2 regions of the Micromonospora sp. NPDC047134 genome follow, and region 1 is predicted to be linked to the other one. Evidence: riboswitches for the same ligand, from Rfam matches in the RefSeq annotation. Region 1 holds a riboswitch; the other holds the start of a gene.
What was found. Region 1 has a riboswitch for cobalamin ahead of ABZ795_RS25295 (acyl-CoA thioesterase). Riboswitches for the same ligand answer to the same signal wherever they lie in the genome.
Positions count from the first base shown of each region.

Region 2: another riboswitch for cobalamin. It lies ahead of ABZ795_RS00130 (ribonucleoside-diphosphate reductase subunit alpha); the one in region 1 lies ahead of ABZ795_RS25295 (acyl-CoA thioesterase).

Region 1 is NZ_JBEYUI010000029.1:1,902-7,307, reverse strand. It holds gene ABZ795_RS25310 (superoxide dismutase) at 1-139, shown strand, start outside; gene ABZ795_RS25305 (ATP-binding protein) at 188-1,450, opposite strand; partial or broken gene ABZ795_RS25300 (hypothetical protein) at 1,592-1,986, opposite strand; cobalamin riboswitch at 2,166-2,382, shown strand; gene ABZ795_RS25295 (acyl-CoA thioesterase) at 2,500-3,012, shown strand; gene ABZ795_RS25290 (LysE family translocator) at 3,073-3,642, shown strand; gene ABZ795_RS25285 (IS110 family transposase) at 4,558-5,406, shown strand, end outside.
Region 2 is NZ_JBEYUI010000001.1:30,973-36,378, forward strand. It holds gene ABZ795_RS00125 (endo-1,4-beta-xylanase) at 1-2,949, opposite strand, end outside; cobalamin riboswitch at 3,190-3,396, shown strand; gene ABZ795_RS00130 (ribonucleoside-diphosphate reductase subunit alpha) at 3,531-5,406, shown strand, end outside.

The sequences.
Region 1 (5,406 bases):
GGCCCGCACGCTCGGCTTCTACCTCCTCGCCGACCTCGCCCTCGGACTGGTCCGCGCGCAGACCGGTCAGGCCCTGGACGACCTGGTCCGGGACCTCGCCCTGCTCGTGGCCGCCACACCACTGCCTCCGCCCGGCTGAGGTGCATGCCCACTCCCCTGACGGCTGGGGAGCGGCCTGCGAGCGAGGTCAGTCGGCTGTCGAGGCGGAAACCTGCCACAGGGCGCTGACCGGCATGGCGCGGAGTCTGTCGCCGAACGGCAGCGTGGCGGTTCCGGTATAGAGGACGATGCCGACGATGAAGTCGTCGCCGAGGCGGTCGGCGAGTCGGCGTAGGCCGCGGAAGTCGTCGGGTCCGACGGTGCTGGCTGCTTTGACCTCGATCCCGACCACCTGACCAGCTCGGTTCTCGAGCACCGCGTCGACTTCGTACCTGCTCTGGTCGCGGTAGTGGGACAGGTCGACGAACTGCTCGGACCAGGTGAGCTGCCGGGACAGCTCGGACAGCACAAATGACTCGAGCAGCGGCCCGAACGGTGCGCCCGGCCGGAGCAGTGCCCGGGCGTCGGTCGCGATTTCGTTGGCGGCGATGCCCGAGTCGACGAAGATCAGCTTCGACGCGGCGGTGGCACGGGTGCCGAGGTTGCGGGACCAGCCGGGAATCCGTTTGATCAGGAAGATCTCTTCCAGGGCCTGGAGGTAGCGGACGATCGTCGGCCGGCTCAGTCCGAGGGCGGATTCGAGGGAGTTCGCCGCGATGATGGTCGCGGACCTGGCCGCGAGGAGGCGTACCAGCCTGCGTAGCTCGCCCTTGTGCTGAATGTCGGACAGCTGCCGGACGTCGCGGTCGATGAGCGCCTGGACATAGGCGTCAAGAAACCGTTGGCGGCGGCGCGGGTCGGTGCGGGCGGTGGCCTCGGGTAGGCCGCCTCGCACGATCCTGGCCGCGTAATCGGCGCGGGTCACGTCCGACTCGTGTCGCAGGTCCGGGCCGAGCGCGAAGACGGCGTCGATGAATCCGTCCAGGGCTCCGTCGAGTTCACCTTGGGAAAATGGCCAGAGCTCGACGGTTTCCATCCGACCGGGCAGCGCGTCCGGCGCAGCCACCATGCCGAACAGCCGCGACGATCCGGTGAGCAGGTAGCGGCCAGGACGGGGATCCTCGTCGACGGCAGCCTTGATGGCCAACAGGAGCTCCGGAGCGCGCTGGATCTCGTCGATGACCAGGAGTTCGGAGGAGTCCACGAACCCGACCGGATCGGCGATCGCCGCCGCCCGGTCCTGAGCCCGATCAAGATCGCGGCGCTCGGCCAGACGATCGCCGGCAACGAGGCGGACCAGGGTGCTCTTACCCGCTTGGCGTGCCCCGCTGATCAAGACGACGCGGGTGTCCGCCAGAGCAGCGTTGACCTGCGCGGCGGCGTGGCGGGGGATCAGATGCGGTGTGGGCACGGCGTCATCATAACCGCCGAACTTCCGATCTGCGAGGCCGTTCGCTTTCGATTTGCGGCACCAGATGCGTTCGATACGCGGTCATTTGATATTCGATCTGCGGGCCAGGCGAACGGGGCGGTTCGTGGAAGGGGTCCACCGCTACGTCGCGTTGCTGCGGGTCGCGGCGAGTTCGGGGAAGGCGTCCTCCCAGTGCTGGCGGAGCTGGGGCGGCAGCCACAAGGTGGGCCAGAGCCGCCGCAGCAGGTCGGCATTGAGCCAGGTGTTCAGGTCCTCGACGGTACTGGCTTCGATGAGCACCACCTTGTACATGCTGGCCAGGCGCGCGGGCCGGTTCAGGTCGTACTCGGCGTGCCCGGACCAGTCGAGGTGACGCGGCAGCGTCACCGTGCCGTCGGTCGGGCCGTGTAGCGCGGCAAGGGTCTCGGCCACCACGTAGGGTTTCCGGCGCTGTAGGGCCGGTAGTCCGCCGGCGGCTGGGGTGATGGCCTGCGCCGGTTGAGGTTGGTCGCCCGTCGGACTTCCGGTCGTAGGGCTTACGGCGGGCCGCGTTCGGCGCGCCGGTCACCTTCGCCGCGCCCAACCCGCCAACGCCCCCGGCGGGTGGTGACGACGTGACGATCTTCGACATCCCGCCGTCACCCTCCCGGCGGCGGCGGAGGGAGTTACCTCACAGCGGCCCCCGCGACCACCCGGTGCGTGACAGGCAGCGCGATAGGCTGGCGACGGCGCTGGTTCGCCCGGCCGTACCAGGTCGGGCGTCGTAAGAGGGAACCCGGTGTGAATCCGGGACTGCCCCGCAGCGGTGAGTGGGAACGACCGCCGTCACCACGCACTGGACCACTCGGTCTGGGAAGCGACGGCCAGTAGGAGACCGGCGACCCCGGTCGTGCCCGCGAGTCCGAAGACCTGCCCGCGCTGCGTACACGAGGTGTGTGCGCTGCCGTCGACCTCGCGGGCGGGTCGGGCGGGTGACACGCCACGAGCGTGTTCCTCGACGTGCGTGCCGGCGGGATCGGCAATATGCTTCCCGAGGACGGACTCCCGCTGTGCACGACACCACCACCATCACCGGCCGACCGCCGTCGGCGTCGCACCTGACGCTGTCGCAGATCATGGACCAGCACCACACCAACCTGATGGGCACGGTCCACGGCGGCCGAATCCTCAACCTGATCGACTCCGTCGCCGGGGTCGTCGCCGCCCGGCACTCCGACGGTCCGGCCGTCACTGCGGCCATCGACGAGACCGCCTTCCTGCGCGCGGTACGGGTCGGCGACGTGGTCCACGTCGACGCCCGGATCACCTGGGCCGGTCGCAGCTCGATGGAGGTCGCCGTCAAGGTCACCGCCGACCGGTGGGACCGCGCCGTGCCGCCCACCGACGTGGCCACCGCGCACCTGGTCATGGTGGCGATCGACGACGACGGGCAGCCACGGCCGGTGCCGCCGCTGCTGCCCGAGACCGACGGCGACCGGCGCCGCTACCGGGAGGCGCGGATCCGCCGCGAGCACCGGCTGGCGTTGCGTCAGGCACTGCTCGACGGAGCCGGGGAGGGTTGAGTCGGGCTCGGACTGTCTGCGGCGACGCTCGCCGGGTACCTCGCCGCGATCGTCGTGCTCATGGTCACCCCCGGCCCGGACATGATGTTCGTCCTGGCCAACGCCGCCCGCTACGGCACCCGCGCCGGTACCGTCGCGGCGCTCGGCGTCGCCGCCGGGGAGATGGTGCACGTCGCCGCGGTCGTCTGCGGCCTCGCCGCGCTCGTCTCCGCCTCGCCGGTGCTGTTCAACGCGATCCGCTGGGCCGGCGCGGCGTACCTGATCGTCCTGGGAATCCGCGCCTTGCGCGGCACCGGAACGCCCACCGCCACCGAGCCGCAGCACCCCGGCGGCACCGGGCGGTCATTCGTACGCGGGCTGGTGACCAACCTGCTGGACCCGAAGATGATCCTGTTCAGCGTGGCGTTCCTGCCCCAGTTCGTCGACCCGTCAGCCGGCAACGCCACCGCCCAACTGGTGCTGCTCGGGGCGCTCTTCGTGGCGGTGCAACTCACCGTCGACATCGCCCTCGGCGCGGGCGCCGGACGGCTCGCCGGTCGACTGGCCGACGGACGCTGGTCCCGACGGATCAACCGGATCTGTGCGGTCGCCTTCGTCGCACTCGGCATCCGCCTAGCCTCCAACGGATAGCAAACGGCGAGCGCGGCCAGCCTGCCGAGCATCAGCCAGCCGTGGGAGGACTACCAGAGTTGGTCCACCGCGCCAAGGCGTACGGCGGCGTTGACGATCTCGCTGACGCCGACGGCGACGAAGCAACCCAGCGCGAGGCGGCTGTAGCGGCTTGCGGCGCCGGCGAGGTGCCGGCTGCGGCGACTGCCAGCAGGGCCACCAAGGCGCCGACCCACAGGGCAGCGGCGAACACGTGCAGGACCAGACTGGAGACCGCGATCTGGTGGTTGCCGGCCCCGGCGGCGTGCCCGGTGAACGCCGGCGGCACGCCGCCTCCGCCAGCAACCCCGCCAGATCCGCCACCCGATCACCGCGATCAGCGTCACCAGCGCCACCAGAGCGGCCAGGCCCCGCGAGACGCCGACCCGAGCCAGCACCGCGACCACCAGGGCCAGGCCGGCCTGCAACAAGCATCGCCAGCCCTCGCGAGATCGACGTGGCGAAGCTGACCACGGGTCGCCGTACCCAACCAATCGACCGGCACGCCGAGTAGGTCCAGCACGAGCAGCGCCGCGACGGCCGCCGCCCAGCCCGCCGCCAGTAACCCCGCGCGGCAGCAGCATCCACCCGTGTCCGGAGACGCCGGGCCGCCGCCGGGCAGCAGGAACGCAGCCGTCACCGCCCGAGTCCGTCCGACCCGCAACCGGACATCGAACTGTGTCGTTTGCCGTGTGGACCCGGAGGGTCGGGTGACTGTCTGGGTGTGTGCTGCCGATGTCATGGCCAGCTAGGAGTAGGACGCCCCGACCCTCGCTGACGACCGCTGTATCAGCACTGGATGGAGACTTGCGACCGATCGCCCTTTCCGAAGTTGTGGCCACTGAACCGCGGCGGGTCCACGCCCCTTGACCAGACAACCGAAGAGGGTGATGCCCGATGGGCAGCCTGTGGGCCGGCGTCGACGTCGGCAAGACCCACCACCACGTGTGCGTCATTGACGACGACGGCACCGTGGTGGTGTCCGAGAAGATTCCGAACGACCAGCAGGCCATCTCCGGCATCGCCGGGCGGCTCGGCAAACGCCGCAAGCCGATCCGCTGGGCCGTCGACCTACGCGGCGGACCAGCGGCGCTGCTGTTGGCGGTCCTGTTCGACCGGAATGCGGACGTGCGCTACGTCAGCGGCATGGTCACCTCACGGATGGCGGAGGCGTTCCACGGCGAACGCAAGACCGACGCCCACGACGCCTACGTCATCGCCCAGACCCTGCGCATGCGCGGCGACCTACCGACCCTCACTCTCGCCGACGGGGTGCAGCAGCAGTTGAAGCTACTCGTCTCCCGCCGCCTCGACCTGGTCGCCGACCGGGTCCGCATCACCGCCCGCATCCAGGACCTCCTGGCCATGATCAGCCCAGCGCTCGAGAAGACGCTGAACCTGCGCAGCAAGGGCGCGCTGCGGCTCCTCGCGCAGTGGCAGACACCCGCCGGACTGCGCCGCGCCGGTGAAGCCCGCATCCTGGACTACCTGCGCCAGCACGGCGTCCGGGCCGCCAGGGCACTCACCGCCAAAGTCCTCACCGCCGCCCGGACGCAGACCATCGCCGTCGCCGGAGAGGCCACCGTGGCCGGGATCGTGGCGCAGATGGCCACCGACCTGGAAGCGGTCAACGACCGCATCACCGCCATCGAAGAAACCATCGCCGTGATTGTCGCCGAGCACGAGCTGGGAAAGATCGTCACCAGCCTGCCCGGCATCGGCACCACCCTCGCCGCCGAGTTCCTC
Region 2 (5,406 bases), on a different contig from region 1:
GCTGATCGCCGCCTCCACGGTGTACCCCGTCGAGGTGCGAACGGTCGCGCTCTCCAGTCGGTTCGCCTGGAACCCCTCGTCACCGGTGCCGAACGACACCACGTTGTCGGCGTTGATCCGGATCTGGGTGTCGTCGTACCGGAAACTGCCGTTCTTGAAGTTTCCGGCGTCGACGTAGATCTCCACGGAGTCCTGGATCCAGGGGTCCGAGCCGGAGACGTCCACCACCGGGTCGGTCACCTCGGCCAGCACGTACAGGGTCTGACCCCGCCAGAGGGTACGGACCTGGGCGCTGGCCCCGTCGGTGCCGGAGACCTGCTTGTCCGTGGTCACCGTGGTGGCGTTAGCCCAGGCGGCGTCGACCGAGCCGTCGATCACCGGCGCCTCGGCGGCCTGCCGCACCTCCAGGTACGACAGCTCCTCGACCAGGGTCAGGGTGCCCACCGCCCCCGGGGTGTTCCACCCGGAGGTGGTGTCGTCGTCCCGCACCTGCACGTCCAGGGTGCGGGTGTCACCCTCGGCCGCTGCGGACAGCGGCAGGTGGGCGACCAGGTGGTAGCCGCCCTCCCGGTCGGCGGCCACGGCCGGCACGTCACCGCTGCCGTCGCGGGACACGTGGTAGGTCTCGCCGCCCAGCACGAAGCTGACCCGGTCGGTGTCGGAGACCGTGGTGTCGTCGACCGTCACGTACGCGGTCAGGTGGTCCGGCGCCCACCGCAGCTGGAACCGGGCGACGTCCTCCACCTCGTGCAGCGGCAGCTTGCGCCAGGTCAGGTCCGTCGGCGCGGCGGCGGTCAGCGGCACCTCACCGGCGAAGACGCTGGCGGTACGCAGCCGGGCCGGCAGCTCACCGTCGACCGCCCCGTAGTAGGCCGGCTTGGCGCGCAGGTTGTCGTCGAACAGCAGCGGCCCGCCGTTGCCGGAGCGCCAGGAACGCCCGTCGGTGAGCCCCCAGACCGTGACGGTCAGCAGATCATCGGCGTACGCCCGGAAGATCCGGAAGGCGTCCCGGTAGTAGTAGCCCTGGTCGATGAACTTCGCCTGGGTGGCCGGGGTGCCGGTGGTGACGTCGAGTTCGGTGACGGCCTGGGTGACCGGCAGATCCGCGAACGTCTCCAGCGCGGTCTCCAGGGCGCTGATCGGCATGGCCAGCGAGACGTGGAACTGGTGGCCCACCCCGTGCACCGGCACCCCACGGGCCAGCAGCCGCTGCACCAGGGCCAGGTAACGGGCCTGCTTGCCGCTCTGCTCGGTGTTGTAGTCGTTGATGAACAGGGTGACCGGCCGCTCCGCGCCCTCGGCGGCGTAGACCTCGTTGAACGCCTCGTCGGCGTAGGTGAAGGTCAGGTCGATGAAGCTCTCACCGAGGATCCGGTACCACTCGCTGCGGCGCAGGCCGTCGCTGTACTCGCCACTGTCGCTGACCACCTCGTTGACCGCGTCGAAGGCGTACAGCGGGTTGGTGGGGGAGCCGAACTTGCCGTACCGCTCGCTCATCGACTCGGCGACGTTGAAGATGTGGGTACGCAGCCGCTCTCGCAGCACCTGCTGGTCGGCCGCCGAGGTGGTCAGCGGCTGCCCGGCGGAGTCGGTGAAGAACCAGGCCGGGGTCTGGCTGTGCCAGACCAGCACGTGACCGTAGACCCGCAGGTCGTTGTCGCGGGCGAAGTCCATCATGGTCAGCGCCTGCTCGTGCGGGCGGAAGTTGCCCGCCTCGTCGTACCAGGCCTCCGGCTTCATGTGGTTCTCGGCCGTGATCTGGTTGAAGTGCCGGGTCAGCAGTTGGGCGGGGGCCCCGATGGTCTCCCGGCTGTCGATGGCCACCCCGACCGGGAACTCCGTGGTCTCGTGCAGCGGGGTGAGGTCCTCGATGACCGGCGGCTCGGGCACCCGTACGACGATGTCGTCGGCGAGGAAGTCGCTGGTGTTGCCGGGCACGTCCTCGCCCTGCCAGCGGGTCTCGAAGTAGAGGAAGGCGCTGTCCGCGGCCGGCATGGTGAACCGGGCGGTCACCTCCGTCCACCCCGAGTTGGTGATCGTCTCGAACTGGGCCAGGGTGCTGAAGGACTGGCTGCTCCCGGTGGTGCTGGCCAGGCTCAACCAGATCTGGTCGGCCGGCTGCCCCTCGGCGAACCGCAGCCAGGCGCTCAGCTCGTAGGTCACCCCGGCGGTGAACAGGCCGGTGACGTCCCGACCCAGCCCGGCACCCTGGTTGACCCGGTCGCTGACCAGTGCCGCCGAGGTGCCGCCGTGCGCGACATCGGTGATGGTGACGCTAGGGGCCCCCGGGCCACCGTCGCGTGGGCCCCAACTGTCCAGGCCGTCCTCGAAGTCGGTGTCGATGACGATCGTGCCCGGCGCCGGCCCGCCACCGCCGCCGTCCTCCGGCGCGGTGATCAGCACGTCGTCGAGCAGGAACGGGGTGGTGCCCTCGGCCTCCACGTACAGGGTGGCGGCGTCCAGGCCGGTGGGCAGGGTGTACTCGCCGCCGATGCGTACCCACTCGTCGGCGGTGGTGCTGACGTTGTCGCCGATCCAGGTGTAGGTGTTGTCACCACCACCGGCCGGGGTCGACTCGACGGTGAAGTGCACCCCGGCGGTGCCCTCGGTGCCGGCCGGAAGTTTCGCCCACGCGCTGACGGTGTATCGGATGCCCGGCCGCAGCAGGGTGGTCGCGTTGGTGGCGGGGCCCTGCCAGTCGGCGGTGCGGCCGGTGACGGACAGGCTGCTGTCGCTGTCGCGGCCCTCCTCGGCGAGGGCGAGGGTCACCTCACCCCGGGGCCCCCAGGGGGCGTACGAGCCGGACTCGAAGTCGTTGCTGAGCACGACCTCGGCGGCGGCGGCCGGGGTGGGGGCGACGGTGACGGCCGCGACGAGCGCGGCCGAGCACAGTACGGCGAAAGTTCGTGATCGGCGTCGTGATCGATGGGACGGATTCCACAGGCGCATCGACTGGTCCCTTACGCAAATTGGACAGTGGTGGGGGTGCCTGACATCGGGGTTCCGGACAGATCCAAGCGCGTGCATGTTATGTCGAGCCCATCCCGATGGCCAGAACTTCCGGAAGTTTTCGGAAAGTTGCGCGGGTCCGGCGCTGTCGTCGCCTGTCGTCGCGCTCGGTCGGGTAGTCCGATCGATGCGTGCTGCGATACACCATCTGGTATTGAGGTTCCTGGCACGTTCCCATATATAGTGTTGCCTGCAGCTGGTTCGGCCGTCACTCCACGACGGCCGAGGCAAGAGGGAACCCGGTGAAATTCCGGGACTGCCCCGCAGCGGTGAGTGGGAACGACCGCCGTCAACTAAGCACTGGGCCCGCCAGGTCTGGGAAGCGACGGCCAGTAGGCACTAACACGCCCACGAGTCCGAAGACCTGCCAGCGCGCCGCGCGCGTACGTGTGCGGCGGTCGAAGGCCGCGCGGGACGGCCGACGCCATCAGCTGGTCATAGACGGCAGTCAGGCCGTCCGGTGACCGGCGGCGTCCTCCCGCGTGCCCGTCGACCTTCACCGACCGGTACGAGGAGGGACCATGACGGTGACCCGGGAACAGGCAGGGCCGGAACAACGCCGGCACGTGATGCAGGTCCGTAAACGCAACGGCGACACCGAGCCGGTGGACGTCAACAAGATCGTCAAGGCCGTGGAGCGCTGGGTCGCCGACCTGGACGAGGTCGACCCGTTGCGGGTGGCGACGAAGACGATCAGCGGTCTGTACGACGGGGCGACCACGGCTGAGCTGGACAAGTTGTCGATCCAGACGGCCGCCGAGTTGATCAGCGCGGAGCCGCAGTACTCGAAGCTGGCGGCGCGGCTGCTGGCCGCGTACGTGGACAAGGAGGTTCGTGGGCAGCAGGTGGCGAGCTTCAGCCAGTCGATCCGGTACGCCCACGGTTTGGGGCTGATCGGGGACGCCACCGCCGCGTTCGTGGCCCGCAATGCCCGCAAGCTGGACGATGCGGTCGATCCGGAGGGTGATCTGCGGTTCGAGTACTTCGGGCTGCGGACGGTCGCGGACCGGTATCTGTTGCGGCATCCGCAGACCCGCCTGGTGGTGGAGACCCCGCAGTACTGGCTGCTGCGGGTCGCCTGCGGGCTGTCCCAGTCGCCGGGTGAGGCGATCGGCTTCTACCGGCTGATGTCCAGCCTGGCGTACCTGCCGAGTTCACCGACGCTGTTCAACTCCGGCACCCGACACACCCAGATGTCGTCGTGTTTCCTCGTCGACTCGCCCCGCGACGAACTCGACTCGATCTACGAGCGGTATCACCAGGTGGCGAAGCTGTCGAAGTTCTCCGGCGGCATCGGCATCTCCTGGACCCGGGTGCGGGGCCGGGGCGCGTTGATCCGGGGCACCAACGGCAGGTCCAACGGCATCGTGCCGTTCCTCAAGACCCTGGATGCCGGGGTGGCGGCGGTCAACCAGGGCGGCCGGCGCAAGGGTGCGGCCTGTGTCTACCTGGAACCCTGGCACCCGGACATCGAGGAGTTCCTGGAGCTGCGGGACAACACCGGGGAGGAGTCGAGGCGTACGCACAACCTGAACCTGGCCAACTGGATCCCGGACGAGTTCATGCGCCGGGTGGAAGCCGACGGCGACTGGTCGCTGATCGACCCCTCCGACGCGCCGGAGTTGCCGGACCTGTACGGCGAGGCGTTCGACGAGGCGTACCGGGCGGCGGAGAAGAAGGCGGTCCGCACGGTCAAGGCCCGTGACCTGTACGGACGGATGATGCGCACCCTCGCGCAGACCGGCAACGGGTGGATGACGTTCAAGGACGCGTCGAACCGGCTGTCCAACCAGACCGGCGCACCGGGCAACATCATCCACCTGTCGAACCTGTGCACCGAGATCCTGGAGGTCAACAGCGACACCGAGACGGCGGTGTGCAACCTCGGGTCGATCAACCTGGGCGCGCACGTCACTGCGGACGGCATCGACTGGGAGAAGCTGCGCGCGACCGTCCACACCGCGGTGCTCTTCCTCGACCGGGTCATCGACATCAACTACTACCCCGCGCAGCAGGCGGCGGCGTCGAACCCGCGCTGGCGACCGGTCGGGCTCGGGCTGATGGGCTTGCAGGACGCCTTCTTCACCCTGCGCATGCCGTTCGACTCCATACCGGCCCGGGAGCTGTCCAGCCGGGTGCAGGAGGAGATTCTGCTGACCGCCCTGGAGACCTCGGCGCAGCTCGCCCAGCAGTTCGGCCCGCACCCGGCGTACGCCGACACCCGCGCGGCGCGCGGTGAGCTGCACCCGGACCTGTGGGGCGCCGACGTCACCCAGGTGCAGCGGTGGACCGCGCTGCGCGAGACGATCGCCGCGTACGGCCTGCGGAACTCGCTGCTGGTGGCCATCGCGCCGACAGCCACCATCGCCTCGATCGCGGGCTGCTACGAGTGCATCG